One region of the Blautia fusiformis genome, then DNA from elsewhere that is predicted to be linked to it. Evidence: riboswitches for the same ligand, from Rfam matches in the RefSeq annotation. Region 1 holds a riboswitch; the other holds the start of a gene.

Region 1 (15,337 bases):
CTCGTGATTGTATTGTAACATTGACATAAAAATAAAGCAAATTCACAGATTTCATCATCACGATGAAAAAATTTCATAGAAAAAGGGAGAAAATAATGGAAATCCGTCAGTTGGAGACGTTTGTACATGTAGCACAGCTTCAGAGTTTTTCCAGGGCAGCAGAGGTTCTGGGATACACCCAGTCAGCTATCACTGTCCAGATCCGTCTTTTGGAAAATGAGCTGGAAACAAGACTTTTTGACAGAACCGGAAAGCGTGTGGTGCTTACTCCGTCCGGAAAAGAGTTTATGGGGCATGCAAGCCGGATCTTATATGACGTAAATAAAGCAAAAAAGTCAATGAATGATGATGCGGAACTGAAAAATCCATTACATATCGGGACTATTGAATCTCTCTGCACAGCAAAGCTTCCGGCTGTTCTCAGCAAATTTCGTGAGCTTCACCCGAAAGTAAATATGCAGGTGACTATTGATACGCCGGAACAGCTGATACGAATGATGGAGCATAACGGGCTGGATCTGATTTACATACTGGATACCCCAAGGTGGGAGCAGAACTGGATGAAGGTCATGGAGAAGGCGGAGCCGGTAGTATTTGTGGCCTCTGCAGATTCGGAGTTTGCGGGAAAGACGCTGAAGATGGAGGATATTCTGGAAGAACCTTTTTTTCTCACGGAAAAGAATGCCAATTATCGACAGGCTCTGGATCAGCAGCTGGCACTTAAGAAGCAGGCCCTGTCACCGGTGCTGGAGATCAGCGATACCGCTTTTATCATCCGCATGCTGGAAAAGAACCACGGACTTTCCTTTCTTCCCTATCTGGCTGTGGAGCGGGATATCCGGAAAGGAAGAATTGCCCTTTTACATGTGGAAGATGTGGAGATATCCATGTACCGGCAGATCTTTTACCACAAAAATAAGTTTAAGACGAGAGAGATGGAGGAGTTTATCCGTCTGGCTGCAGAGTAAAAGTCAGAACTTGTAAAAACAAATAAAATGTGGCACTATAAAAGAAAAAAAGTACAGGAGAGAAAAATGGATTTTATTGAAGAAGCAAAGAAGCTTGGCTTTTCCGATGCTGCGGTCATGAAAACCGATAAGCTGGTGTTTGTGCCGGAATACCGTGTTTTCTGTGAAGAAAATGCCTGTGGTAATTATGATAAAAACCCTGCATGTCCACCGGAAAGCGGGACTGTGGAAGAAATGAAGGAACGTGCCCTGGATTATGAGAACACCCTGGTGCTCCAGACGACGCAGGACAGACTCATGGATTACAAAAAAGCCAAGCTTGCACATAATAAGCTGACAGAGCAGCTCTCAGAGAAGATGAAAGAGTGCGGAAAAACAGATATTCTGATCATGAGCGCCGGACCGTACAAGCATAATTCCTGTATGTCTGCCTATTGTGTGGATGCGCAGAAGATGGCAGATGCTGTGGGAATGCAGTGCTGGACCAATGATGGAAAGTTCCGGTATTTTTCGCAGATTCTTTTTCGAGAGTAGAGTAGCGCATCTTTTTATACATTTTTTGTATAAAAACTAGACATATTGTCAGGGAAAGGGTAAATTTATTTTGAAATGATCAAACAGGAGGGAAACCAGAATGGAGAAATCAACAGTTTATTTCACTGATTTTCGTTGTCCGGTGGGAACCAGCCAGCTGGACAAACTGAAAAAACTCTGCGTTGCCGCAGGAATCAAAGATATCGATATGGATGGAAAATTCGTAGCCATCAAGATGCATTTCGGAGAGCTTGGAAATATGGCATTCCTTCGTCCGAACTATGCAAAGGTAGTCGCAGATCTTTGTAAGGAGCAGGGCGGAATGCCGTTCCTGACAGATTGTAATACTCTTTATCCGGGAAGCAGAAAGAATGCACTGGAGCATCTGGACTGTGCAAATCTTAACGGATTTAATACGATCACAACCGGATGTCAGATCATCATCGGTGACGGAGTTCGAGGAACCGATGAAGTAGAAGTTCCGGTAGTAAACGGAGAATACTGCAAAACTGCCCTGATCGGACATGCTATCATGGACGCAGATATTTTTATCAGTCTCAGCCATTTCAAGGGACATGAGGCAACCGGCTTTGGCGGCGCCCTGAAAAATATCGGTATGGGCTGCGGAAGCCGTGCCGGAAAAATGCAGCAGCATGCCAGCGGAAAGCCGGCCATCCATGAAGATGTCTGTCGTGGCTGCCGCCGCTGTGCGAAAGAGTGCGGAAGTGACGCGATTACATATGTAAACAAGAAAGCAGTTATCGATTACGATAAATGCAAAGGCTGTGGCCGCTGTATCGGTGCCTGCAGCTATGATGCCGTATACAATCCGAACAGCAGTGCAAACGAGCTTCTTGACCGCAAGATGGCAGAGTATGCACAGGCTGTCTGTCACGGACGTCCTCATTTCCATATTGCACTGGTACAGGATATCAGCCCGAACTGTGACTGCCATGGTGAAAATGATGCGCCGATCCTTCCTGATATCGGAATGTTCGCAAGCTTTGACCCGGTTGCATTGGATCAGGCCTGTGCAGATGCCTGCCTGAAGGCAACACCGATTGCCAATAGCCAGCTTGGAGAGCATCTGGCAGAGCCGGGATGGCACTGTCATCATGACCACTTTAAGGATTCCAATCCGAATATTGAGTGGAAGGCAACTCTGGATCAGGCAGAAAAGATCGGCCTGGGAACCAGGGAATATGAGCTGAAGATAATCAAATAAGCAACAGAAATTATATAAAATCACGAAAGCACGCCTGTAACATGGCGTGCTTTTTTATGCGAATTAAGAAATATAAAATAGAAAAAACGGTATTTTAAATAAAAAATATATGCGTGTATATGCGTGCCTAAAAGACGAGCATTGTGAATAATATACAAAGAAATAACAGGAAAATTTGGACAAAAACGAGAAAACAGAAAAAGCTGTAAATTTATATTGCATAATAAGATTGCGTGTGATAACATACACACAACATAATTAACACGCATTTGACACGCAAATGAAGAGTAATGGCACGCAAATAAAAGAATATCAGGGATAAGCAGAGCTAATGTGCATGAAAACGTGCAGATCGTGAGTACAGAAACAGGCTGCATTCTGTGAGCAGAGAGTACAGAGCAGGCCGGAAATCTTTTTCAGAGGAGGAAATTATGACAGGAATACAGAAAAAACAGCGTTTGCTGACTATGATATTCGGAGCTTTCGCGATCTTTTTTACCGGATATCCCCATGTATGGTCTATTTACCAGCCCTATGTGATGGAGCAGGCAGGCTGGAGTCAGGGACAGGCATCCATGTGCTTTTATCTGGCACTGAGCACCTTTGTATTCGGAAATATCGTAGGCGGAAGGATGCAGAACCGCTTTAAGGAAAAGACGATCGTATGGATCGGAGGCGGGATCTTTGCGGCAGGAATCCTGGCATCCGCATTTCTGATCGTTCCCACACCGCTTCCTATGTATCTCTCTTATGGAGTGATGCAGGGATTCGGACAGGGAATGATCTACACGGTGATCCTGGCAACCGTGCAGAGATGGTTCCCGGACCGTACCGGATTTGCTTCCGGCGTTGTGGTAACTGCCAACGGACTTTGTGGATTTTTCCTGGCGCCGCTGAGTCGAAAGCTGCTGGAGGCAGAGGGCGTGCAGAAAACCTTTTTGATCATTGGGGCAGCCATCGCAGTTTCCTGGATCCTGTGCGGCATCTTTTTTCAGGCACCCGATAAGCGACTGGTGAACGCAGGTGGCTCTGCGGCAAAGTCCGGGACATCGGAGATGAAGCAGTATACATCCGGAGAGATGATGCGTACAAGAAATTTTTATCTTCTTCTTGCGACCATGTTCTTTGGACTGATTTCTTATTTTATGGTTTCACCGGTATCCCAGACCTACCAGATCGACCTTGGGATCCCGTCTGCAGTGGCAGTCAGCGCCGTTATGCTTGGATCCATTGTCAATGCGGGAGCAAGACTGGTGCTTCCGACACTGGCAGATAAAGTGGGAAGGATCGTCTGCATCAAAGGAGTGCTGATCGTGGCAGTAATCGCTATGGGAGTTCTCGCTGTATCAAGCTCCCTGGCAGTAACGGTTGCCATTGTTCTGATGTACGGCTGCTACGGAGGCATCATGGGAAGCTTCCCGTCTCTGACAAGCTCTATTTTCGGAATGAAGCATACCGGGGAAAATTACGGATTCGTCATGTTCGGCATCGTATTTGCAACCTTTGGCGCACCGGCGATCTCCGGCCTGGTGAGCAGCAAAGGCTATGAGATGAACGTGGTATTTGGAATCGGAGCTGTTTTTGCAGTGATCGCATTGGTATGCCTGACTCTACTTGGACGGAATCTTGTGAAAGAGCATGCCGAAAAATCTGCCGGAGTAAAGAATGATACAGCACAGGTAAGCAAACCACAGGCAGAATAAGTCTGAATGTAACTGGATGCAGAGCTGTATCAGCTGCCGGATCAAAGACAGCTGACTGAGAATCAGAAAACAGAAAAACCTGGAAGAAATAAAATGCCTGTGGCTGATTTCTTCCAGGCTTTTTTTGAGTTGCCGGAATCAGATATTTCTGCTAGGATAACGAAAGGATGAGAAAATCAGATATTGTTTTTGACTGTTTATTTTGATCTGTCGTTCGAAGAAACCGTGAGACGACATAATACAAGAAACAGAGAATTTGGTGAAAAAGATATGCGCAGATGGTGGAGAGAAAAAGATTTTTCTTCAGTTCTCAGGGAACAGGCTATTACCTGCGAAATGGATACAGACAGTATTGTTGAGAAAATATACTCGGATTTGAACGCAGATCGCAAAGCGATTGCGTTCATGAGCATATAAAGTAAATGTAATACAAACATGTTCAGACTGGCAGAATAATTGCAATCATGCTGCCTTTTTTGCTGCTTTCCAGTACTTTTACCTGTCCGTTATGCTGTCGGACAATTTCACTGACAAGTGCAAGCCCCAGGCCGGCACCTCCCATAGCGCGGCTTCTTGATTTATCTACACGGAAAAACGGGGTGAAGATTTTTTCTTGATATTCGGGAGGAATGCCGATCCCGGTGTCGGAGACTTCAAGAAAGACATAATTGACCGACGTGGATGTATCTGTTATTTCTTCGGAAAGATGGATATTTACGGTTACTTTTCCACCGGAGTGATTGTATTTGATCGCATTTTCCACAAGATTGTACACAGCGCGATACAGCAGCAGATAGCTTCCGGTAATAATGCAGTCCCCCTCCTGCTGGATCAGTTCAACATCCTTCTGTTCCGCTACAGAAGCCAGGTCGCAGAAAACCTCATCCGTCAGTGCTGCCAGAGAGATCCTTTCGGAACGTTCAACAGTCTGTACACCGGTCATATCCAGGAGGATTTCAGCCAGATGGGAAAGTCGCCCGGTCTGTTCCTGGAGCATGGCAAAAATCTCCTGATAATCTTTTAAAGCAGGTGCTTCCCTGCGGGCAAAGACCTCCAGATTTGTCTGGATAACGGCAAGAGGAGTCCTCAGCTCATGGGCTGCATTGGCAGAAAACTGCTTCTGGGCAGTAAAGGCCTCATCCAGGCGTGCGAGCATTTTGTTAAATGAAATTGTCAGGCGGGAAATTTCGTCATTGGTAGCAGGAACTTCAAGAGCCTCTGAAAGGTTCTGGACCTCTATTTGGTTTACCTCCTGGCTGAGTCTGCGAAGCGGAAGTAATGCCTGACGGCTGATAAAATAAGTGCAGATGCTGCTGAGAAGGATGATGATCCCTGTTACCATGAGTCCTTTGGTGAGAAAAAGTTTTTTGGTCAGCTGCAGCTGATCGGAAAGCTCCGGAAATAAGACGGAGGGATTCATATTAAAGGTGATGGGAGTAGAATCTGTGTTATCGATCCGTATCATGTAATCTCCCAGATCCTCCATTCCGGCAACTGCAGACTGGCTGATAAAAAAATACATCAGAATGCAGGTGACTGTCATAAGCAGTGCGGTGATCAGTGTCAGACGCCATTGAAGAGAAAGCTTTCCGGTTATTTTTTTCATTGTATATCCTCCGTTAAAATGTAACCCTGGCCGATCTTATTCTGTATTGGATCAAAGCCGAGAGCCGTGCGCAGCTTTTTTCGAAGAGAAGAAATGTGGACACGAATGGAATTGCTGAGACTGTTGACGCTTCCGTCCCAGATATGCTCGATCATTTCTTCTGGGCTTATGATACGGTTCTGATGAAGAAGGAAATATTCCAGAAGAGAACTTTCCTTTCGGGTCAGAGAAAGAGGAAGTCCATCGATACTGGCCTTTCTTGTACGGGTATCAAAGCTGATACGTCCGCATTGCAGACATACATCCTGCTGGATAAATTTCCTTCGTGTCAGACTTCGGATCCGTGCCTCCAGCTCTTCAAAATGAAAAGGCTTTGTGAGATAGTCATTGGCACCGAGATCAAGCCCTTCAACCTTGTCCTGGATCTGTCCTCTGGCAGAGAGGATCAAAACGGGAGTGGAAGTATCGGATTCCCGAAACTGGCGCAGGATTTCCAGACCATCAACGCCTGGAAGGTTCAGATCAAGAAGGATGAGATCATAATTTTCCACCAGACATAATTCCAGTCCTTCATCCCCGTCAAAACATGTGTCCGCTTCATAGCCATCCATGCGAAGTCCCTCCGCAATAGACTGGCAGAGCTGCTTTTCATCTTCGATTATCAATATATGCATAATAAATTCTCCTAAAAAACAGTTGATTTTGCTTTGTTATCTATCATATCATGTATAGCATAAAATTCCTGTAAATTTTTTTATTTCTTAACAGAGATTTTATACAGGGGATGATATAGTAAGGCTACAGAGAACAAAATTAACATATAAAATATACGCCGGTTCCGGATATGGGCCGGTGATATCAGAAGGGAGAATATAAACAATGAAATTAAGAACACAGAAAATAACAGCACTTATGGCAGCAGCGGTATTAGGAATATCTGCATTTGGAAGCGTACCGGTAACAGCGGCAGAAAGCACGGAAACAGCAGAGATCGGAGAGGCAATGGCGGTGGATGGAGAGGCAGTTTCATCAGATCTGGTAGCAGGTACATTTAAGCCTTCCGACGTAACCTGCAAGGCACAGGATTCTTATGAATATCCGTTTCTGGGACTGAAGCTTTCGCTTTCGAAGGAGCTGTTAAAGCAGATCAAGGACCAGAGCATTGCAATGCTTACCACGGAAGATTTTGAGAATCAGACCAACGCAGTGACATATGCCTATGTAAGCTGGAGCAAAATGACAGAGGAACAGAAAAATGCCGAAATACAGAAGATGGGAACCGGATATGACGACTGGGTGGCAGGTCTGGACAGAATTGGCACAATTGGCGTTTATGACGAAGCTTCACAGAAAAAGCTGGATGAGATCACTGGCTGTACAGAGCATAAAGAGCTTGGAAGCAGCAGTGACGGGAAATACAAATATTATCTGAGCACCAACAAAGATGCAGATGAAAAGCTGACAAAGGAGCTGGAAAAGATCAAAACCGACATTACGGAAATGACACCGTATCAGAATATTTCTGTGTTTGACCAGCCACAGGATACCAGCGTCAACCCGGAGGATGTAAAATCTGTAGGAAAATTTGAAACAACAGGAATAGATGGAAAAACATATACAGAAAAAGTATTCAGTGACTATGACCTGACGCTGGTAAATGTTTTTACAACCTGGTGCTCACCATGCGTAAAAGAAATCCCGGAACTTCAGGAGCTCTATAAAGAAATGAAAGATAAAGGCGTCGGAGTAGCAGGCGTGGTGCTTGATACTACAGATGAAAAGGGAAATCAGGACGAAGAGGCTGTAAAAAAAGCAGGCATTCTTCAGGAAAAAACAAAAGCAAAATATCCGTTCCTGATACCGGATACTACTATGATGAACGGCCGTCTGCAGGGGATTTCCGCATTTCCTGAAACATTTTTTGTTGACAAAGATGGAAACATTGTAGGCGATACCTATACAGGAAGCCATACACTGGACGAATGGAAGGAAATCGTGGAAAAAGAGCTTAAAAACGTTTCAAAGTAAAAGATGATCATTATGGAGAGTGGAAAAATGATTCGGAAAATAACAGAATCCAGGTGGATCGGACCTGCTCTGGCGGTTTTGGGAATTTTACTGATGATACTGGGAATCTGCAGGGGCGAAGTGTCTGTAGTTTTTACAAAAGCGATCAACATCTGTATGGAGTGTATTGGCATTGGATAATAAGAAGATGAAAATAAATGAATGGCCGCGGCATGGGATCCAGGCATTGTGGGCGGCCCTTACAAACAGTCACATATCAGGCTTTGTGACTGGAAAGATCTATACCGGAAAACTGAAAAATGTCTGTGTTCCGGGGCTGAACTGTTATTCCTGCCCCGGGGCAAGAGGGGCCTGTCCCATTGGTTCCCTTCAGGCTGTGATCGGAAGCTGGAACTTCAAGATGGCATATTATGTAGCTGGATTTCTGATCTTTGTAGGAGCGTTGCTTGGAAGACTGGTGTGCGGATTTCTCTGCCCCTTTGGACTGATCCAGGATCTGTTGAACAAGATTCCTTTTCCAAAGAAGATCCGGACATTTCGGGGAGATAAGCTTCTGCGAAAACTGAAATATGTGATCTTTCTTGTATTTGTGATCATACTTCCCATGTTTGTAGTAGATATCATGGGCCAGGGAGCACCATATTTCTGCAAGCTGATCTGCCCGGCAGGAACACTGGAAGGAGGTATCCCTCTGGTGCTGCTGAACAAATCCATGCGAAGTGCAGTAGGCTGGCTGTACATGTGGAAAAATACAATCCTGGTGATCACCATTATCTTATCAATTATGATATACCGGCCATTCTGTAAGTATATCTGTCCGCTGGGAGCTTTTTATTCGGTATTTAATAAAGTTTCCGTTTTTCGTTACAGAGTAGATAAAGAAAAATGTGTTCACTGCGGAAAATGCAGGAATATCTGCCAGATGGAGGTCGATCCGACGGAAAATCCAAACAGTACAGAATGTATCCGATGTGGAAGATGTAAAAAGATATGTCCGACACAGGCGATCCGGTGTGGGTTTGCAGGCAAACCCTGATACAGAAAAATACGAAAACGGTACAGCTTATAAAATATAAGGTGTACCGTTTTTTGCAGAAAACTACTTTTCCATATTATCTATCAGTAACATATTCAGCTGTTCCCAGCGCTTCAGATCTTTTTTTGTAAAAAGCAGCTGGTGGCGGAACGCTTCGGTAAGCTCTTGTGGTTTTAAAGTGATCACACATTTGAATGCGCAGGGCATCAGATCCGCACTGGAAATCCCACACAAAAGTCCTGTTGTAAAATCTCGAAGCTCCAGAGGATTAAAAATGTACAGGAGATCTTCTTCCAGTGGGTTATACTGATTTACAAAGGAAAAACGGATCAGCATATCACTGTAAAGAACTTTTCCGGTGTAAAAAATCTCACTGCTTCTTCCGTTGGCAGAAACAGAACAGATCGTTAAGGTTGCTTCGTATTTTCCGGATTCGCCTTTTTTTTCATAAATATCGATGACGCCATCCTTCGTACGCTGATAGCGTCCATCGTAAAAGTAAAAATATAGCCGCTGTGCCTGAAAAAATGGGCTTTTTTGTCCTTTTCCCGGTGCATTGGACGGTTTACTGGCTGTTTCAGGAAGACCAGTGGTAAGCTGGGACATAGATACCTGGAGAATCTGGCTGATATCATACAAAGTTTCGATATCAACGGAGATATCTCCATTTTCATATTTGCATACGGTAGCTCGACTTTTATGGATGGCATCTGCCAGATCCTGCAGAGTCATCTTTCCGGCTTTTCGGTATTTTCTTATTTGTTCACCTACATAACAGGTAAAATTACTCATTTTGTTTCCTCATACTATCTATTTTTCTTATTAATTTTTATTGTATACGATTATATCGGAAAAACCGGTATTTTGTAAAGTAGTAAGAAACTTTTTTGAGATAAAATTTCGTAAAAAGAAACTTCTGCCATTTGCACTTATCTTTATTTAAGGTAAGATATGGCTGTTAGGCTGAAGGTTTCAGCCTATATCAAATATATACTTGAAGAGGGGAAATTGAAATGAAAGAAAAAGGAAGTAGCTTTTCCGGCTCAATAGGCTTTGTCCTGGCGGCAGCCGGAAGTGCAGTAGGAGTTGGAAATATCTGGAGATTTCCATATCTCTGTGCCAAAGATGGCGGAGGACTTTTCCTGCTGGTTTATCTGGTACTGGTACTGACTTTTGGATTTGTACTGTTGACAACGGATGTAGCACTTGGGAGAAAGACAAAGAAAAATGCATTGAGGGCTTTTGAATCTCTTGATCCAAAGTGGAAATTTTTAGGACATTTAACGTTTATGGTTCCGGCATTGATCATGACCTATTATTCTGTTATCGGTGGATGGATTGTAAAATATTTTTTTACTTATATTATTTCTGATGGGAAAGATGCGGCTTCAGATGTATACTTTACATCATTTATTACATCAGATATTGCACCCGTTGTATTTATGCTGATCTTTCTGGCACTGACTGCCTGGATCGTATTTCGTGGTGTGGAAAAGGGAATCGAAAAGTTTTCCAGGATCATTATGCCGGGGCTGATTCTTCTGATTGTGATCATTGCGATTTTTTCACTGACACTGTCCCATACTGATACGGATGGAACTGTCCGCACCGGTATGCAGGGGCTGGCTGTTTACCTCAAACCGGATTTTCATGGATTGACGGTAAAACGCTTCCTGGAGATCCTTCTGGATGCGATGAGCCAGTTATTCTTTTCCTTAAGTGTATCTATGGGAATCATGATCACATATGGTTCTTATGTGAAAAATGAAGTTAATTTAAATAAAGCAACAAATCAGATTGAGATCTTTGATACCGGCGTTGCGTTTCTTGCAGGAATGATGATCATACCGGCTGTTTTTGTATTTCTCGGAAAGGATGGAATGGCTTCCGGCCCAAGCCTGATATTTATCTCACTGCCAAAGGTTTTTGATGCCATGGGAGTATTTGGCCGTCCGGTGGCAATTGCATTTTTCCTGATGATGGGATTTGCGGCACTGACTTCCTGCGTGTCTGTCATGGAGACACTGGTTGCAAACTGCATGGAACTCTATCACAAACCCCGTAAGAAAATGTGTGGTGCTGTCGGAATCTATTCTCTTGTTACAGCAGTGCTGATCTGCCTTGGTTATAACAAACTGTATTTTGAACTTAAACTGCCAAATGGTTCCGTTGGACAGCTGCTGGATGTGATGGATTATATCAGCAACAGTTTTCTGATGCCGTTTATCTCACTTTTGACAAGTATTCTGATCGGCTGGGTGATCGGCCCTGACTGGATCATAGGAGAAGTGGAACGAAATGGGGAACACTTCAAACGGGCAGGGTTATATCGCTTTATGATCCGTTATGTAGTGCCGGTTGTAATGCTGATATTATTCCTGGTATCTACAGGATTTGCAGATTTGATTTCATAAGTGTGGTAATATGTTTATGGCGTCTGGACAGTCGCATTAACGGATGACCAGTACAAGATACGATTAAATAACAGAGGATTTGATGAAAAAAGATATGTACGAATGTTGGAGAGAAAACTAATACATAGAACGGAAATGATTCAGAAAATTAGACTTAGCTCACTTTAAAAGTGAAAAAATAATTTGATAATTTCTTGACAAGTACTAATAAATATGTTAGTATTCAATCATCAAATTAATAAAGTCTTCGGTGACTGACGGAGTTGTGGGATAACCACGAGGGAGCCGGAGATTCGATGAGTCGACCGTCTGGGCAGTATTTGAAAAACTTCAGATACTGCTCTTTTTTATGGGATAAAAGATGCAGACGGTTGCAGCGGAGAAAGGAGAACATTATGGGATTTAAAAGTGACATCGAGATTGCACAGGAGTGCACAATGGAGCCAATTACCAAGATTGCAGAGAAAGCAGGTATTGATGACAAATATCTGGAGCAGTATGGTAAATACAAAGCAAAGATCGACTATAATCTCCTGAAAGAAACAGACAAAAAAGACGGCAAACTGATTCTTGTGACAGCTATCAACCCGACACCGGCCGGGGAAGGAAAAACAACTACAACGGTAGGTCTTGCAGATGGAATGCAGAGACTTGGAAAAAATGTTATGGTAGCTCTTCGTGAGCCATCCCTGGGACCGGTATTCGGTGTCAAAGGTGGTGCGGCAGGCGGCGGCTATGCACAGGTAGTTCCGATGGAGGATATCAACCTTCATTTTACCGGTGATTTCCATGCAATCGGTGCGGCAAACAACCTTCTTGCAGCAATGATCGACAACCATATTTTCCAGGGAAATGAGCTGAACATCGACCCAAGAAAGATCACCTGGAGACGTTGCGTGGATATGAACGACCGTCAGCTTCGTAATGTAGTAGATGGACTTGGCGGAAGAACAAACGGTATGCCGCGTGAGGACGGATATGACATTACCGTAGCATCTGAGATCATGGCAGTTCTCTGTCTGGCAAGTGATATCAAAGATCTGAAAGAGAGACTTTCCAGAATCATCATCGGATACACTTATGGCAAGGTTGCTGAGCAGAAACCGGTAACAGCAGGAGATCTTCACGCAGAGGGTGCTATGACAGCACTTCTGAAGGATGCCCTGAAACCAAACCTTGTTCAGACACTGGAGCATGTTCCGGCAATCGTTCACGGCGGACCATTCGCAAACATCGCTCACGGATGTAACTCCGTAACAGCTACAAAGATGGCTATGAAGCTTGCTGATTATGCCATCACAGAGGCTGGATTCGGTGCTGATCTTGGAGCTGAGAAATTCCTGGATATCAAGTGCCGTATGGCAGGTCTTACACCAAGTGCCGTTGTTATCGTAGCAACCGTACGTGCTCTGAAATATAATGGCGGTGTTGCAAAAGCGGATCTTAACAATGAGAACCTCGAGGCTCTTGAAAAAGGTATCCCGAACCTTCTGAAGCATGTAAGCAATATCAAAAATGTATATAAGCTCCCATGTGTGGTAGCTATTAACGCATTCCCGACCGATACCAAGGCAGAGCTTGATTTTGTGGAAGCAAAATGCAAGGAGCTTGGCGTAAACGTAGCACTTTCAGAGGTATGGGCAAAAGGTGGCGAAGGCGGAATCAAGCTCGCTGAGGAAGTAATCCGTCTTGTTGAAGAGCCGAATGACTTCACATATGCTTATGAGCTGGAAGGCTCCATCGAGGACAAACTGAACCAGATCGTACAGAAGGTTTATGGTGGAAAGAAAGTGGTTCTTACAGCAAATGCCCAGAAGCAGGCGAAACAGCTGGAGGCACTTGGATTTGGCAACTGCCCGATCTGTGTAGCTAAGACCCAGTACAGCTTAACAGACGACCAGACAAAGCTTGGTGCTCCGACAGATTTCGAGGTAACAGTAAGAAATCTTAAGATTTCCGCAGGTGCAGGATTTATTGTTGCACTGACAGGTGAGATCATGACCATGCCAGGACTTCCGAAAGTACCGGCAGCAACCAAGATCGACGTAGACGAGAGCGGTAAGATCACAGGACTGTTCTGATATAAAGATTTTTTGAGGGGAATTCAGATAGAAAGCGGTAGAGCCTGCAAAAATAGAGGCTCTGCCGCTTTTTATATTGTTGTGGAGAGAGTATTGAAAAACTTTTAAAAGCAGGAAAAACACTGGGTTTGACGATCCCGTGATACGAATTTGATACGAAAATCCCCGGAAGTGGTCGAGACTTCCGGGGGTTCTTGTTCCGTTTATGTAAGGTGGTTTAATCCTTTAGGCTGTTACTGCCTGTCGTTTCTGTCCAGCCTAGCCACAGTTGCCATAACAGAAACAAAGAAAGTAATTATAGAACTTGTCATAGGACTTTACATCCTTTCAGCTGGAGGTTCGGCAGCAACAGCATTATAGCATGTTCAAAACAAAAATGGTATAATATTATAAATTGTCAAGAATATCAGCAATCTCCTGCTGCTTGTTGGGATAAAACTCACAATGTCGAGGAAATCGCAGAGGGGACGCGCATGTGACATTTGTGTTAATTAAGAGGAATGCTATAGAAAATATTGTAGAGATAAATGAATGTGGGGGGGGAAAAATATGGTATACACATGCAAATATAAATCGCTAATCGGAGATATTTTACTTGCTGCAGATGAAATCGGACTTACCGGTTTGTGGTTTGAAGGACAGAAATATTTTGCAAATACACTTCCGGAAGATTATGTTCCACAGGAAACGAAAATTCTCACAGAAGCAAAAAAATGGCTGGATGTATATTTCTCCGGTGAAGAACCGAACTTTACTCCACCACTTCATCCGAACGGTTCAACATTCAGAAAGGCAGTGTGGCAGATTTTACTGGATATTCCCTATGGACAGACGATTACATATGGAGAAATTGCGCGCAGAATTGCAGTGATGAAAAACACTTCCCATATGTCCGCCCAGGCAGTAGGCGGTGCGGTTGGACATAATGAAATTTCCATTATCATTCCCTGCCATCGAGTCATAGGAACAAATGGAAGCTTGACGGGCTATGCCGGAGGAATTGACAAAAAAATTTCACTTCTTAAGCTGGAACATACAGATATGAGCCGTTTGTTTATTCCAAAGAAAGGAACTGCACTGTAAAACTCAGGCTGAGAGGACGGTCTGGTACAGGCGTCCACGAAAAGACAGATATTTTATTTATGAAAGCATGCTATGAAAATTGCCAGCAGGATTTCGGAGGAATAATTATGGGAAAAATACTGGATGAAGATTTAATCTACGAGATACTGTCCGTGGTGGAAGAGATACCTGAGGGAAAAGTGGCCTCCTACGGACAGATCGCACGGCTGATCGGGCGGGATAAAAATTCACGTCTTGTAGGAAAAGTCTTAGGTATGGCAGAATTTTACGGGAAGTATCCCTGCCACAGAGTTGTGAACCATGCAGGGCGTACTGCACCAGGCTGGAGAGAGCAGAAGATGCTTCTGGAAGACGAGGGTGTGGAGTTTAAGGCAAATGGATGTGTAGATATGAAGCAGTATCAGTGGGAGGAGTAGTGTTTTATGAATTGTAGAAATATGATGCAGATCCCGGAGCTTACAGAAGTTCTGAAGCTGAAAGCAGGGGAAAATGGTCTGGAGTAGTTTGTCCGATGGTGCTATTTTGCAGACTGCCTGCAGTGCATCAAAAGTGAATACAGGATTGAATAACTATATCCATGGAGGAGAATTCGTAGTTCTGACAAATCCCAGTGTCACCGACGACAGCCGGAAACTCGTGCTGGAGGAAAAGGACAGAAA
Region 2 (15,337 bases), on a different contig from region 1:
ACTGTACACCAATCTCCAGCTGGATCAGGCCCGGACGCATGGTTTTCATCAGCGCCAGCTCCTCCGCACGGAGAAGATCTGCTGAAATCTCAAAATGAAAATTGGTGATCCCGTTATCATTCTCCGTAATATACCTCCAGATCTCCATGGCATGGTCATGCTTGCAGTTGAAGGTACGATCCACAAATTTGACCTGAGGAACTTTATTATCAATAAAAAACTGCAATTCCTTTTTTACAAGCTCAATATCACGGAACCGAAGCTTCTTATCTATGGAAGAAAGGCAGTAGCTGCAGGAAAAGGGGCATCCCCTGCTGCTCTCATAATAAATAATGCGGTTTTTAAACTCTGTAAGATTGCTGTATGCAAACGGAACTTTACTTAAATCCATCAATTCCCGCCAGCCCGTGTGTACAATATCCCTGCCTTTGTTTTCATCACGAAAAGCTACTCCGCGGATCCCGCTCAAAGTTTCCGGTTTTCTTTCTATATAATAACCTGCCAGTTCATGGAAGGTTTCCTCTCCTTCTCCCACCATCACTCCAAAAAACGCAGGATTCTTTTTCAGAAATTCCACCGCATCGTAGGATACCTCCGGGCCTCCTGCCCAAAACTCCACCTGTGGAAGGATTTTCTTAAGATCCGGCACCAGCTCCCTGACAAAGGAAATATTCCAGATATAGCAGGAAAAGCAGACCACATCCGGCTGCTCCAGATAAATATCTTTTAAAATGTCATCCCTGATCTGATTGATCGTATACTCTTTGACCACAACCCTGGAGCTGTATTCTCCGGAACAGGATTTCAGGTTATATACCGCAAGATTGGAATGGATATATTTTGCATTGCATGCTGCAAGTAAGATTTTCAAATTTTATATTCTCCTAACTTCTGTCGGATAATTTCTTTCCCCGGCAGTTTTCATTATTTCTCTGTTGATCCTTTTCGCTTTATGATTATAACGTTCCCGCCACCGGATGTAAATAGAAAAACAGGGATTTCCCTCCTGTCGCAAAAATGCCGTTTTTGTTGTATTTCCATCCAAACAGCGTTAAAATGAGTACTATATATTTTTATAAAGGAGTAATCTTTTTATGGATCGAAACAGCTGTCTGAATTATTTTCAGGCGTTTCCCTTCTGGGAACATATGACGGAAGAAGATCGGAATTTTCTTCTTGATAACATTCGCGAGCTTCATTACCCGGCAGGTGCTGCCATACAGTCTGAAGAGCGCCAGTGCCTGGGAACTCTTTTTCTTCTGAAGGGAGTTCTCCGTGTTTATCTACTGTCCGCTCAGGGAAAAGAAGCAACCCTTTACCGTTTAAGGGACAGTGACATCTGCACTCTTTCCGCCTCCTGCATGCTTTCTGCCATTACATTTGATGTACAGATCGATGCAGAAACAGACTGTGATCTGCTTCTGCTTCCGGCAGTTCCTTTTTCCCGGCTGATGAAAAACAATATCTATCTGGAAAATTTCATCTACAAACGGACAACTGAACATTTCTCAGATGTGATCGCAGGAATCGAACGGACATTTTTTATGACCCTGACTCAGAGAATCGCAGCCTTTCTTCTGGATGAAGCTGCAGATACCGGTTCCGATGAGCTCGCTCTCACACAGGAAGCCATCGCCCGCTCCATCGGAAGTGCCAGAGAAGCTGTCAGCCGCAGCCTTAAAAAAATGAATAAAGACGGCTCTATCCAGATCTCACGGGGATCGATCCGCATTCTGGATAAAAGACGTCTTTATGAAATGATGAATACTTTTTAATTTGAAGATGTTTTAGGTGCCGGCTGCAGGATCCACCAGAACAGCATCGGCATAATAGTCATTACCGGCCACATATAACGGATCATCCCATTTACAGGAGACACAAGACATATCAGTATATTCAGCACCGGTATGGCAAAGATCAGGAGTTTTTTCCATTGCTTCTTCACCAGAAGATATCCCATCAGCAACAGAGTAAGCCAGGTATACGTTCCTGCACTTAAAATAAGTCCCAGGCCAGGTGCGCGCATCCATAATTCATCATAAAGCCGGAATATATACTGGATTTTTTTTGGCCCAACATAACTGACATCGATCCCGGATTTCTTCTGATACAGTTTATCTATGTAGAACCGGTACACGCCCTGCTGTCCTCTTCCCATATGGAACGGATCATTATAGCTGTAGGTGTTATTCAATGTCGCCTGGACATATACTCCCGGATGACGACAGAACATGGCAAACCAGGCTTTAAAATAATCTTTCATGTATCCATCCAATTTAGGATCATTATCATCATCTCTGAACCTGAATGTAATTTTCACAGGATCCGACAGTTCCGGATTATACTTCTCGGCAAGAACATCATAATCCAGGATCCTGTTGATCGCTTTCTTCTCACTTGCGGTTACATCATCCGGATATTCTCTCAGATATCGGGCAGTCTGCTGAAACGGTACCGAAAGCATTTCACATCGGGATCCAGGTGCCACGCCAAGGGCAGGTGCTGCCCCCTTTTCTACGCCCAGATAACAGGCAAAAACACAGACAGCTACAATAAATGCATATTTCCTCGCGCCCTTTACCAGGAAGAAAAACAAAAGGATCAAAGAAGGCAGGACCAGATGAATGCCATTATTTCGGGTAAGACAAACACTGATTCCCAGAAGAAATAAATATACTGCCTTTCTCTTGGAAAAGGAATGACAAATATCTATATACACTGCAAAATACAAAGTAATGACTGCCGTATATAATCCATCTTTGATCACTGCCTGGGCATAGCTTCCAAATATGGGAACAAATGCAAACAGCAGAACAGTACCAAAAAGTATCCATTTTGGAGCCTTCCATCTGTACAGATAGCGGACTACCGCACTGTAACACCAGATTTCCACAGAAGTAAACACAATGACGATCAAAAATACTCCAAAATTATAACACCAGATAGTTTTTCCAAGTGTCAGCAGTCCACCCATGATCATCGTCAGGACCCATGGATGATGATTGTCCAGCGGCATAGCTCCCAAAAATACATCCAGCTGCCGAAATCCATCTGCCGGGATCGAACCTGGGAGAAATGCCAGGATAAACGGTGTCCATCCAATGATCATAGATATCTTTGCCAGGCGGAACCACATTACTTCTTCCTCTCTGGCCGGGATACGCCCGCAGGCCTTTCGGAAGAACTCCATCTCAGGAATCCTCCAGAAATAAGTGATTCCCATATCACAGATAATATAAAATCCTATAAAGCATCCGGCTGAGATCAGGATCTGTTTCTTTGCGCCAAACAGAAAATCCCAGTTTCCATTTGTAAAATAAGAAGTTCCAAGAAGCATTCCCGCCGAAAAGATCACTGCCAAAACATGTGCCTGCCAGTTTCTGTATTTCCGGTAGCCCTCCCATCCTTTCACGTATAAAATAAGAAGCAGGATCCATGCAAGCAAGCCCGTGCATCCCAATCCATTATAAACATCGCTCATTTTTTCTACAGAAGTATTTCCATCCATTGGAAGGCCCGTAAAAGAAAAGGCCAGCGCTGTGATCATTGCCGCGATCACAGGCACTGCATTCTTTTTTATTATTTTCTCATCCATATTTTGATTAACCCTTGTCTAAATTTTCAGTAAGCCAACAATGCTCTGGAAACCGTTTCGGTTCCCAGAGCTGTATCTGTTTTTTCTGTTTTCTGTTTTGGTTACTGAAGCGCTGCCTCAAGCTCTGTCTTTGATGTCAGTCCCACAAAACGTGCGGTCTCTTTTCCTTCTTTGAATACCAGCAGTGTGGGGATACTCATGATCTTGTACTGCTGTGCCAGTGATGGCTCTTTGTCTACGTCAACCTTTCCAACCTCATATCCGGCTTCTGCAAGCTCTTCCACGACCGGAGCCTGACGTCTGCATGGTCCGCACCAGGTTGCCCAAAAATCTACCAGTACCGGCTTTTCTGCCTTTAATACCTCAGTTTCAAAATTGTCTGTTGTAAAAACTTTTGCCATGATAAAATTCCTCCTTGATCCTGTATTTATTTTTAGTATCAGCTTATGCTTACGCCTTCAGAAGCTTCCGCACATACTGACAGGCGGAAAGTCCTGCCTGGGCACCGTCATGAACAGCTTTTGCCACCTGGAGAAGTCCACCGGTGCAATCACCTGCTGCATACAGTCCCGGAACTGTAGTCTCCATCTCTTCATTGACCCGGATATTTCCTTTTTCATTCAGTTCCGCTCCGATCTGGCGGGCCATCTCCGAGCTTCCGGCTGTACCAAGTGCTACAAAGACTCCCTCTGCCGGCACAAAAGAATCTGCTCCGGTACCTGCTTCCTGCATGGACACATCACTTTTCAGGCGGATGCCGGAAACACGCTCATCCCCTTCGATCGCCTGGATCTTCATGGTGTTAACCGGAAGCGGATTTTCTCTTGAAAATTCCGGTTTCTTTCCATCTGTAAAGATCGTCACACGGGAAGCGGTATGAGAAAGTTCTTCCGCCTCGTGAAGAGCAAAATCACTGTTTCCAAGCACTGCCACTTCTTTTCCTCTGTAAAAAAATGCGTCACATACTGCGCAGTAGCTGACACCTTTTCCCTCAAATTCCTTTACTCCCGGAATCCTGGCAGAAGCTCTCCTGCTTCCGGTTGCCAGGATCACGCTGCGTGCCTCAAAATCTCCTGCGGTAGTTTTCACCTCAAAAGTATCAAAACCACCCATTCCCACAACCTGGGCATCCAGGATCCGTACTCCAAGTGCTCTTGCCTGGGCAAGACCTCTTTCGAAAAGCTCTCTGCCGGACAGCGGCTGTTCCAGTCCGTAATAGTTCTCGATCTTCTCCGCTTTTTCCAGTGAACCGATCCCTGTATTTATGATCAGCGGATCCATATTTCCTCTTGCCGCATAAAGTGCTGCCGAGATTCCGGCCGGACCTGCTCCTATGATAATGATATTCTCCATTTCAGACACCTGCTTTCTTCTTCGTTTGGATCTGTTCTATAATATACGCTTCGCATTGGTCTGTTTCTGTGATCAGGTCACTTTTCCTTCACAGAAGTCATTATACCACATTCCCCCAAAATTACACCTTTTTTTCAATAGCTTTTATTTGCGTCTGTTTCTCTTCTATGCTATTATTATAACGACTTTAAACCAATTAAATGAATCAAGATGATACCCCTGCGGGATCATAAATATCTGCTTGACCTGTAAGGAAACGGATTCCTTATATTTATCAATAGATCATGAATCATAAAAAGGAGCCTAATCTCTATGAGAAATTTTGAATATTTTACCCCTACCCGGGTTATTTTCGGAAAAGATACACACCTTAAGATCGGCACTGTTCTAAAAGAGCAGAACTGCAACAAAGTACTGATCCATTATGGCAGCCACAGTGCAGTAAGCTCCGGTCTGATCGATGAGATCCGATCTTCTCTGGATGAAGCTGGAATTTCCTATGTCACTCTTGGCGGTGTGGTTCCCAATCCCCGTCTCTCCAAGGTACGTGAGGGTATTGAGCTTTGCCGCAAAGAACAGGTTGATTTTCTTTTGGCTGTTGGCGGTGGCAGCGTTATTGATTCCTGCAAGGCCATCGGCTATGGACTTGCCAATCCGGATACAGATGTATGGAACTTTTTTCTCCGCACCGAAACCCCAAAAGCCTGTCTTCCTGTAGGCGTTATCCTGACGATCGCAGCTTCCGGAAGTGAAATGAGCGGATCCTGTGTGATCACCAATGAAGAGGGCTGGCTGAAACGGAGTAGTGCCCGCAACGATCTGTGCCGCCCACGTTTTGCTATTTTAAATCCCCGCCTCACCTATACCCTGCCGCAATATCAGACCGAAAGCGGCTGTGTGGATATCCTGATGCATACTATGGAACGGTACTTTGTAAATATCGAAACCATGGAGATCACCGACAGTATCAGCGAATCTCTGATGCAGACCGTGATCTATAACTCCCGGATCCTGATGAAGGAGACGGATAATTATACTGCACGGGCAGAGATCATGTGGGCCGGCAGTCTTTCCCACAATGGACTTACCGGCTGCGGAACCGGCGGTGGTGACTGGGCCTGTCACCAGCTGGAGCATGAACTGGGCGGCACCTACGATGTGGCTCACGGAGCCGGTCTTGCCGCTTTGTGGGGAAGCTGGGCACGTTACGTTTATGATGCAAATCCGGAACGCTTTGCCCAGTTTGCAGTCAATATCTTTGACATTCCCTGCAGTACCGACTTCAACAAAACTGCTCTTGCCGGCATAGAAGCCATGGAAGATTATTTCCGTTCCATCCAGATGCCTACCAGCCTTCATGAGCTTGGTCTTGATCTTACAGAAAAGGAGATCCATGATCTAGCGTTTAAATGCAGCTTTGAAGACACCCGTACCATCGGTGTGTTCAAACAGCTGAACATGAAAGATATGGAAAAAATCTATCTTGCTGCCAGATAAATCTGTAGCCATAATATTGTAGATGTTTTTTTGAAAATCAGATTTTTCAGAAAAACATCTGCTTTTTTTATTTTTTCCTTGCATTCTCTACATAAATGTGTTAAAGTAACAAAGTACTCGAAAGAGACATGCCCAGATAGCTCAGTTGGTAGAGCAGAGGACTGAAAATCCTCGTGTCGCTGGTTCGATTCCGGCTCTGGGCATTATTTTTTTACTCTGATCGCAGAATAGCCTCTGCTGGTCAGAGTTTTTTTATACAAAAAACTGCTGCAAATCCCTTGTGGAATCTACAGCAGTCTTTTTCTGATCACTGAAGCAAATAAACTTCTGTATAAAACACGCCCTTCTGCTCTGCTTCGGAGTGTGTTGCCACATATACATCAATGCAATTGGTCCGGATCGCTCCTCCGCAGTCCTCTGCAACATAAACCTGTCCATTGATCACTACTTTGGAACCGTATGGGATCTGACTCGGATCCACTGCGATCGTACGGTTGGTAGTGGCCGTTACTCCTGTGGAAGTAATTCCATTCGCCCATGGTCCGCAACAAATGCTGCACGGACAATAATGCGTGATCCGGAATGTTCCCAGTGGTTTCAGTGTCGCGTCCGAAGATACTGATACCGGCGTTCCGATCTGTACGCCAGCTGCGATACTTCCGGAACCACCTGTGGAAGTTACACCATCCACCGCATCCGCAAAAACGCCCTCCCCGGAACTCTTGGTAAGGGATCCTGCTTTTGTATTCTTTTCCTGCTCTGCCTTGGCCACTTCCGTAGCCTGATAACCTTCCAGGCAGCTGGTCGGAATATAGCCGACGTGATCTGAACCACTGTCATCTGTGTAAACGATCCTGCTCCAGATAGCATCTACCGTACCTGTTCTTTTCAGCTCATCATCCTGAAGGACCTCTCCTACAACCTCTCCGTCCTTCTTGCCGGGATAATCCAGGATATCACTGTCCTGTGCCGCTGTAACTGTATCTGTAAATTTATTTACGATCTCCGTATCACTGAGCACGCTGTCCGAAACATAACCGATGATCTTGTCCTCACCTTTCTTTTGGAAGGTCACCTTGCTCCAGCCATTGTCACAGACTGCAATTCTTTCAAGTTTCGTTCCCAGGATCACAGAACGCAGCTCTGTACCACTGTCTCCCGGATTGGACCGGATTTCCGTATTTTTCGCTGTAACATAAAGCGTATCACTCTTCGCCAAAACATTTACTGTATTTCCCGCCCCATCATCGATCTGAAACTGCTGAGGTGTTTTTTTCTCCTTTGTATATGTATCCAGTGTTGCTTCATATCCCAGTACCTCTGCTGATACGGATGCAGGGAAAAGCATAGAAGCACATAAAATAATTGCCAGAAGCTTTTTTCGCATGAAATCTTGCCTCCTTTCTTCCGGCATTCTACGGTTTGTCCCGACTATCATAGCATATCAGATCATATTTTGCAATTTCACAGGACAGTCTTCAGAAATTTTTAACAAAAAGATCATATTTTTTAACTGGTCAAATCTATCCGTAACGGATACAATACTTATATGAATACAAAACACAAGAAACCAACCCTTACTAAAAAACAGCGCCACAAACTCCGTGTACAGCAGGTGCGAAGGCAGAAGATCTTTCTGACATGTCTTTTTCTGCTGATCGTGGGCTGTATCCTTCTGCGTTTTTCCAAATTTTCCGGCAGGCAGAAGGAAACCCATCAGATCAATGCAGCCTGTGAAGCTTATCGCGATGAGGTTTCCAGCGAAGCAGCACAATATGATATGTCCGACTATGTAGACCTGATCCTGGCTGTGATGATGCAGGAAAGCTCCGGACAGGGTACCGATCCCATGCAGTCCTCAGAAGGAGCCTACAACACCAGATATCCTCAGCAGCCCAATGGTATCACAGATCCTTCTTACTCTATTTCCTGTGGCATCCAGGAACTGAAATATGCTCTGGAAAAGGCCGTCTGTACCGGTCCGACTGATCTTTCCAAAATCCGTCTGGCTCTGCAGGCATACAATTTCGGAGCCGATTCCTATTTTGCTTATCTGGAAGAAAACGGTCAGACTGTGTGGACGGCCCAAAGTGCTCAGGCCTTTGCTCAGATGGCAAGCGGCGGCACACAACGTGATGAAGATGATCCCCTTCATGATCCTGCCGGTCCATGGGACTATGGTGACCAATACTATCCGGATCATGTTTTGCGCTATTACCACTTAGACAATAACTCATAAACCACCGAAATATTGTCATATACAAGTTCTATTTCAGACGTCTGGAATAAACTTTATATGTTGTGTATAATTTCAAAAAAATTCCAAAAAACATTTGACAGAATATAAAATCTATGCTAATATATGTCTTGTCGCTGAGGGAAACACTTGAAACGATAAGACATATGCGATAGTGGCGTAGTTGGTAACGCGCGACCTTGCCAAGGTCGAGACCGCGGGTTCGAGCCCCGTCTATCGCTCTTCAGAACTCTGAGTTTTTCAGAGTTCTTTTTTATTTTTAAAACTATCCTTTTTCGATCAAAAAGTCCCGGGTCTGATCTCTTTTTTCCAGAAATTCAGATTCGGGACTTTATATTTTTTATCTTTTATTTCAGCTGCATATCATGGCCAAGGCATGCATCTTTTAGTGGTGGAAAAGGCGGATTCCTGTAAATGCCATCACCATTCCATACTTATTACATGTATCGATAACTGCGTCATCACGTACAGATCCACCCGGCTCTGCAATATATTTTACACCGCTCTTATATGCGCGCTCGATATTATCACTGAATGGGAAGAATGCATCGGATCCCAGTGTCACGCCGGTAAGACCATCCAGCCATGCTCTCTTCTCTTCTTTTGTGAACACTTCCGGCTTCTCTGTGAATGTCTTTTCCCATGCACCATCTGCAAGGACATCCATATATTCCTCACCAATGTAAACATCAATGGCATTATCTCTCTCCGCACGTGTGATCGTGTCTTTAAACGGAAGCTCCAGTACTTTCGGACACTGACGGAGATACCAGTTATCTGCCTTCTGACCTGCAAGGCGTGTACAATGTACACGGGACTGCTGTCCTGCACCAACGCCGATAGCCTGTCCGTCCTTAACAAAGCATACAGAATTGGACTGTGTATATTTCAGGATGATCAGAGAAACCTTCATATCTCTCTTGGCTTCTTCCGTAAGCTCTTTATTCTCTGTTACAATATTGGAGATCAGCGCATCATCAATTGCCAGCTCCTGGCGGCCCTGCTCAAAGGTGACTCCAAATACCTGTTTGTGCTCCAAAGGTTCTGGAACATAGTTTTCATCGATCTGGATCACATTGTAATTGCCTTTTTTCTTCTGCTTCAGAATTTCAAGAGCCTCCTCTGTATATCCTGGTGCGATCACACCATCAGAAACCTCTCTCTTGATCAGCATTGCGGTATCTTTGTCGCAGACATCAGAAAGAGAAATAAAATCACCAAATGATGACATACGATCTGCACCTCTTGCTCTTGCATACGCACATGCAAGCGGGGAAAAATTCTTCCAGTCCATATCACCTACCCAGTAGATCTTTGCCAGTGTCTCATTCAGCGGAAGTCCGATGGAAGCACCTGCCGGAGATACATGCTTAAATGAAGTTGCTGCCGGAAGTCCGGTTGCTTTCTTAAGGTCACGTACCAGCTGCCAGCCATTAAAGGCATCCAGGAAGTTGATGTATCCTGGTCTTCCGGAGAGTACCTGGATCGGAAGCTCACTTCCATCTGCCATATAGATCTTTGATGGTTTCTGATTTGGGTTACATCCGTATTTTAACTGTAATTCTTTCATGAAAAAGCTCCTCCGTTCTCTGTGATATCCCTATTTTCTTATTTATTCTTGTTTACGATCCTGGATTCATATTTTCCTGTCTCAATGTCAATAAAACGAACAAAGAGAGAAACTTTATTATCCTGGTTCAGGCTCTTCCAGAGGAGATCCGTAAACTCATCAATATCGCTTGGGATCTCTACCAGCTTCGGCTCTCCCTCGAAACTTGGAAGTGGATTTCCATCGCATTTATAAGTATGGATAAAACGTCCCTGTCCTGCCGCCGCATTCTCATAGGCAAATGTATAACGAAGACAGGAATCCGGATTTCCGTTATTGCTCTTTAAAATAGACATCGCATAATTGAATTTACCGTCTTCAACATGAAGAACACCTGAAATACGAGGTGTATAGTTCGGCGCATCCGGCTCAAACTCTCTGCTGCGGAGAGACTGTTCAAAGGTGAGCTGTCTGTCCATTCCCTCATAGATCGTATCTGTCTGATCACCGTTTGTTACGATGGTCTTATTTCCAAGGACACGTACCGGTGCATAAATGATCAGGCTCGGGTCTGTAAGCTTGGACGGATCAAAAGCCTGTGTACGGATTCCTTCCCCATCCTCAACAAAAATACGGTTTCTGCTGTTCTCGCTTCTTCCCATAATAAAATATGCAGTAACTGCATGTTTCCCGTCAGCGGAACGTCCGATCACAATTCCTCTTCCCGGATAGGAATTTTCTTTCAGTTCTTTTTCAAGTGAAAATGTCGTCATTTTTCACAGTCCTCCTTGTCTAATGTAAGGCCCGGGGCTTATCCCAGGATATGAACGGTAACAAAAAACCGCCTGGACACCCCTTATCAGGCTGCCCAGGCGGTCGGCTTCTCACTTCACTGCACTCCCTGTAGGTAATCCTACTTTCCGCCAGTCATGCAGCTTCTGCTGTTATACTACAATACTTCTTCTTAATTTTCAAGCCCCTATTTTCAGAAATTATTTTTCCAGACTTCTTGTTGCTCACAAAATAAACAATAACACTTTATTTCCCCTGTAATGCATAATCTGTCTGGATCTGTGCTGCAATGTCTGATTTCATCTGGATCCATGCATCGGGATTTTCCACGTAATACTTCGGACAGTCTTTACCTGTGACATCATAATGACGGATCACCTGATCCGAAGTCAGTCCAAAGCGTGTACAAAGCCACGCTGTCAGCTTTACCGCCGAATCATAGGTTGCTGTATTAAACTGCCCTGTTTCATCCGGATGGCAGCATTCAATGGATATGGTATCTACATTTCTGGAATTTGTGGCATAGGATATTTCTGAAGTGGGAATACATTGTACCACTTCTCCCTCCAAACCTATCACAAAATGACTGCTGACTTTGTTGTCCTGCGTTGTCGCAAGATTTTCAAAATAATTCCGGTTGGATATGGCAGTAGATCCCGGATTGGCCGTATAATGAATGGCTATATAATTTACCTGTTCGATAGAAATCTGTGGTCTGGAATAGGAATTCGGTGTCAGAAGCTCCACATCAATAAAAGGTGCTCCTTCTGCCTGCCATTGTTCCGGTCCGCCATTTCCGCTGGCATTCCCGGATATTTCTTCCTGTCCGGACTGAGTTTCACTCTGTTCCATGCGCATCTCAAAAAATGCGTATCCTAACGCACACGCAGCAAAAGCAACGATCACAATGATACATATCAGCACAATCCTCTGCAGGATCTTGATCGGGTTCTTTTTTCTCAAAGACTTCTTTTTTCTTCTGGAAGACCCGGAGGAAGTTTTCTTTACGGAAACAGGCCGCCCGCTATGGGACGGCCTGGGTGACTTTTTACCGGTCTTACCTTTTTTTCCTTTATTATTCATCTACACTGTAGTTTGGAGCCTCTTTTGTGATATGGATGTCATGTGGATGTGACTCCTTGAGAGATGCAGCGGAGATCTTAATGAATCTGCCTGTTGTTTTCAGCTTCTCAATGTTCTCTGCTCCGCAGTAACCCATACCGGATCTTAAACCGCCAATTAACTGGAATACGGTATCCTCAACGTGTCCTTTGTATGCAACACGTCCTTCAACACCTTCTGGAACAAGCTTCTTGGCGTTCTCCTGGAAGTAACGATCCTTGCTGCCGTTCTCCATAGCTGCAATAGATCCCATTCCACGGTATACTTTATATTTTCTTCCCTGATAGAGCTCGAATGTTCCCGGGCTCTCATCGCATCCAGCAAACATGCTGCCCATCATGCAGACATTGGCGCCTGCCGCGATAGCCTTGGTGATGTCTCCGGAATACTTGATTCCACCATCTGCGATGATCGGGATTCCGTAGCTGTTGGCTACTTCATAGCAATCCATAACAGCAGTAACCTGCGGTACACCGATACCTGCAACAACACGTGTGGTACAGATAGATCCAGGTCCGATACCAACTTTAACTGCATCTACACCAGCTTCGATCAGTGCCTTGGTAGCTGCTCCTGTTGCAACGTTACCTGCGATAACCTGAAGTTCCGGATATGCAGCCTTGATCTCGCGGACTGCTTTTAAGATATTCTCAGAATGACCATGTGCGGAATCAATTACGATTACATCCACATTCGCTTTCACAAGTGCATCTACACGTGCAAGTACATTGGCTGTGATACCAACTGCCGCACCACAGAGAAGACGTCCCTGTGCATCCTTGGCTGCAAGCGGATATTTGATCTGTTTCTCGATATCCTTGATGGTAATGAGTCCTTTTAAATTAAAGTCGTCATCTACAATGGGTAATTTCTCCTTACGGGATTTCGCAAGGATCTTCTTGGCATCCTCAAGTGTGATTCCTTCCTTGGCTGTGATCAGTCCTTCAGAAGTCATGCACTCCTTGATCTTTCTGCTGAAATCTGTCTCAAATTTAAGATCACGGTTTGTGATAATACCTACAAGCTTTCTGCCTTCTGTGATCGGAACACCGGAAATACGGTATTTCGCCATCAGATCATTGGCATCTTTCAGTGTATGCTCCGGTGAAAGATAAAATGGATCTGTAATAACACCGTTCTCAGAACGTTTAACCTTATCAACCTCTTCTGCCTGTGCTTCGATGGACATATTCTTGTGGATGATACCGATACCACCCTGTCTGGCCATGGCAATTGCCATTCTGTGCTCTGTAACTGTGTCCATTCCCGCACTCATCATGGGGATATTCAGCTTTACTTTCTTGGTTAAATACGTTGAAACATCTACCTGATTCGGAATCACTTTAGAATAAGCCGGAACCAGAAGGACGTCATCAAACGTAATGCCTTCACCAATAATAGTACCCATTGCATTTCCTCCCTTGTGTAAGATATTTTAAATTTGTGAACTAGTGTAACAAAAAACAAGATTCATGTCAATCCAAAAAAACTTTACTTGGTGCAGAATTTTTCATGGTATTTGCAAGTGCGTCATCCAGTTCCAGGATCACTTTGCAGGTTTCTCCACTGTCTCTTATGATCATTGCATAGCGTTTATGATCCTCAATTCCTGATGAAAAATCATACTCTTTCATCTTCTGATTGCCATTATAATAGTCCATTCTGTGGGACTTTAATGGTGCCACAAGGTCTGCCTCCGCAAGCTGGAGCGATTTCACTCTTTTCCTTTTTGATTTTGACATGATCATATCAATGTCCAGTTCTCCGTTAACAAACAGATACTCGTACTCCAGATCTGTCTTCGGTATTACAAAATAACATGCAATACCAAGTGCAATAGCCGGTACCAGCAAAAGTACATTCAGCACAAGGCCTCCCAGGACCATGATCACCGTCAGCGCTATCAGACCGTATTTCACAACCAGATCTTTCGCTGTCTGCTTCTTTTTTACCAGAAGCTCTGAATATAAGTCACTCATTTGTTTCTTCCTTTCGTAATTTACTGACTTTTTGATTATAACACAAAAAGAGAGCCGCGTCTATGGCGCAGGCCCTCTCATTTTGTGAATTAATTATTTCACCTGCTCAGCTGATAATTACATCATTCCCATTCCCGGGTTTGCAGCCGGAGCCGGAGTATCTTCTTTGATTGTGGAAACTACAGCCTCTGTTGTAAGGAGTGTAGATGCAACACTTGTAGCATTCTGAAGAGCACTTCTTGTAACCTTAGCCGGATCAAGGATTCCGTTCTCAACCATGTTTACGTATTTCTCATTGAGAGCATCGAAGCCTGTACCGATCTCAGACTCTCTTACTTTGTTGATAATAACAGCGCCTTCCAGTCCTGCGTTTGCAGCGATGTGGAACAGCGGAGCCTCAAGAGCTTTCAGGATCACATAAGCACCTGTCTTCTCATCTCCTTCAAGTGTTGTTGCAAGTTTTGCAACCTCTTTGGAAGCATGGATGTAAGCAGATCCGCCACCTGCGATGATACCTTCCTCAACAGCTGCTCTTGTTGCTGCAAGAGCATCCTCAAGACGAAGTTTTGCTTCTTTCATCTCTGTCTCAGTAGCAGCACCTACACGGATAACAGCTACGCCGCCAGCCAGTTTTGCAAGTCTCTCCTGAAGTTTCTCTTTATCGAACTCGGATTTTGTCTCCTCGATCTGCGCACGGATCTGTGCAACACGTTTTGCAATGGCATCTTTGTCACCGAGACCATCAACGATAACTGTGTTCTCTTTTGCAACTTTAACAGATTTTGCACGTCCAAGCTGCTCCATCTTAGCTTCTTTCAGGTCAAGACCAAGCTCATCGGAGATCACCTGTCCGCCTGTCAGGATCGCGATATCCTGAAGCATCTCTTTTCTTCTGTCACCATAGCCAGGAGCTTTTACAGCTACTACCTGGAAGGTTCCTCTCAGTTTGTTGACGATCAGAGTTGTAAGGGCCTCACCCTCAACATCCTCAGCGATGATGAGAAGTTTCGCACCGGCCTGAACAACCTGCTCAAGAAGTGGAAGGATCTCCTGAATATTGCTGATCTTCTTGTCTGTGATCAGGATGTACGGATCATCAAGAGTTGCCTCCATTTTCTCCATATCTGTGGACATGTATGCGGAAATATATCCACGGTCAAACTGCATACCTTCTACAAGGTCAAGCTCTGTAT

What was found. Region 1 has a riboswitch for ZMP and ZTP ahead of LKD46_RS04110 (formate--tetrahydrofolate ligase). Riboswitches for the same ligand answer to the same signal wherever they lie in the genome.
Region 2: linked by a shared signal. The riboswitch ahead of LKD46_RS12925 (IMP cyclohydrolase) and the one ahead of LKD46_RS04110 (formate--tetrahydrofolate ligase) in region 1 are both predicted to bind ZMP and ZTP.

What each region holds. Positions count from the first base shown of each region.
Region 1 covers NZ_JAJEPT010000003.1:112,488-127,824, forward strand. Annotated here, with positions in the region: gene LKD46_RS04055 (LysR family transcriptional regulator) at 96-968, shown strand; gene LKD46_RS04060 (DUF2284 domain-containing protein) at 1,035-1,502, shown strand; gene LKD46_RS04065 (DUF362 domain-containing protein) at 1,603-2,727, shown strand; gene LKD46_RS04070 (MFS transporter) at 3,159-4,430, shown strand; gene LKD46_RS04075 (sensor histidine kinase) at 4,870-6,036, opposite strand; gene LKD46_RS04080 (response regulator transcription factor) at 6,033-6,710, opposite strand; gene LKD46_RS04085 (TlpA family protein disulfide reductase) at 6,916-8,064, shown strand; gene LKD46_RS04090 (CD1871A family CXXC motif-containing protein) at 8,092-8,244, shown strand; gene LKD46_RS04095 (4Fe-4S binding protein) at 8,252-9,100, shown strand; gene LKD46_RS04100 (helix-turn-helix domain-containing protein) at 9,164-9,892, opposite strand; gene LKD46_RS04105 (sodium-dependent transporter) at 10,114-11,514, shown strand; ZMP/ZTP riboswitch at 11,755-11,836, shown strand; gene LKD46_RS04110 (formate--tetrahydrofolate ligase) at 11,910-13,595, shown strand; gene LKD46_RS04115 (methylated-DNA--[protein]-cysteine S-methyltransferase) at 14,145-14,678, shown strand; gene LKD46_RS04120 (MGMT family protein) at 14,786-15,094, shown strand; gene LKD46_RS04125 (hypothetical protein) at 15,168-15,337, shown strand, end outside.
Region 2 covers NZ_JAJEPT010000015.1:45,977-61,313, forward strand. Annotated here, with positions in the region: gene LKD46_RS12870 (B12-binding domain-containing radical SAM protein) at 1-871, opposite strand, end outside; gene LKD46_RS12875 (Crp/Fnr family transcriptional regulator) at 1,095-1,775, shown strand; gene LKD46_RS12880 (DUF6020 family protein) at 1,772-3,595, opposite strand; gene trxA (thioredoxin) at 3,697-3,996, opposite strand; gene LKD46_RS12890 (NAD(P)/FAD-dependent oxidoreductase) at 4,046-4,948, opposite strand; gene LKD46_RS12895 (iron-containing alcohol dehydrogenase) at 5,261-6,445, shown strand; tRNA gene LKD46_RS12900 (tRNA-Phe) at 6,576-6,648, shown strand; gene LKD46_RS12905 (3D domain-containing protein) at 6,753-7,832, opposite strand; gene LKD46_RS12910 (lysozyme family protein) at 7,995-8,684, shown strand; tRNA gene LKD46_RS12915 (tRNA-Gly) at 8,851-8,923, shown strand; gene LKD46_RS12920 (phosphoribosylaminoimidazolecarboxamide formyltransferase) at 9,088-10,272, opposite strand; gene LKD46_RS12925 (IMP cyclohydrolase) at 10,311-11,024, opposite strand; ZMP/ZTP riboswitch at 11,111-11,192, opposite strand; gene LKD46_RS12930 (peptidoglycan recognition protein family protein) at 11,290-12,006, opposite strand; gene guaB (IMP dehydrogenase) at 12,119-13,573, opposite strand; gene LKD46_RS12940 (DUF6106 family protein) at 13,641-14,144, opposite strand; gene groL (chaperonin GroEL) at 14,262-15,337, opposite strand, start outside.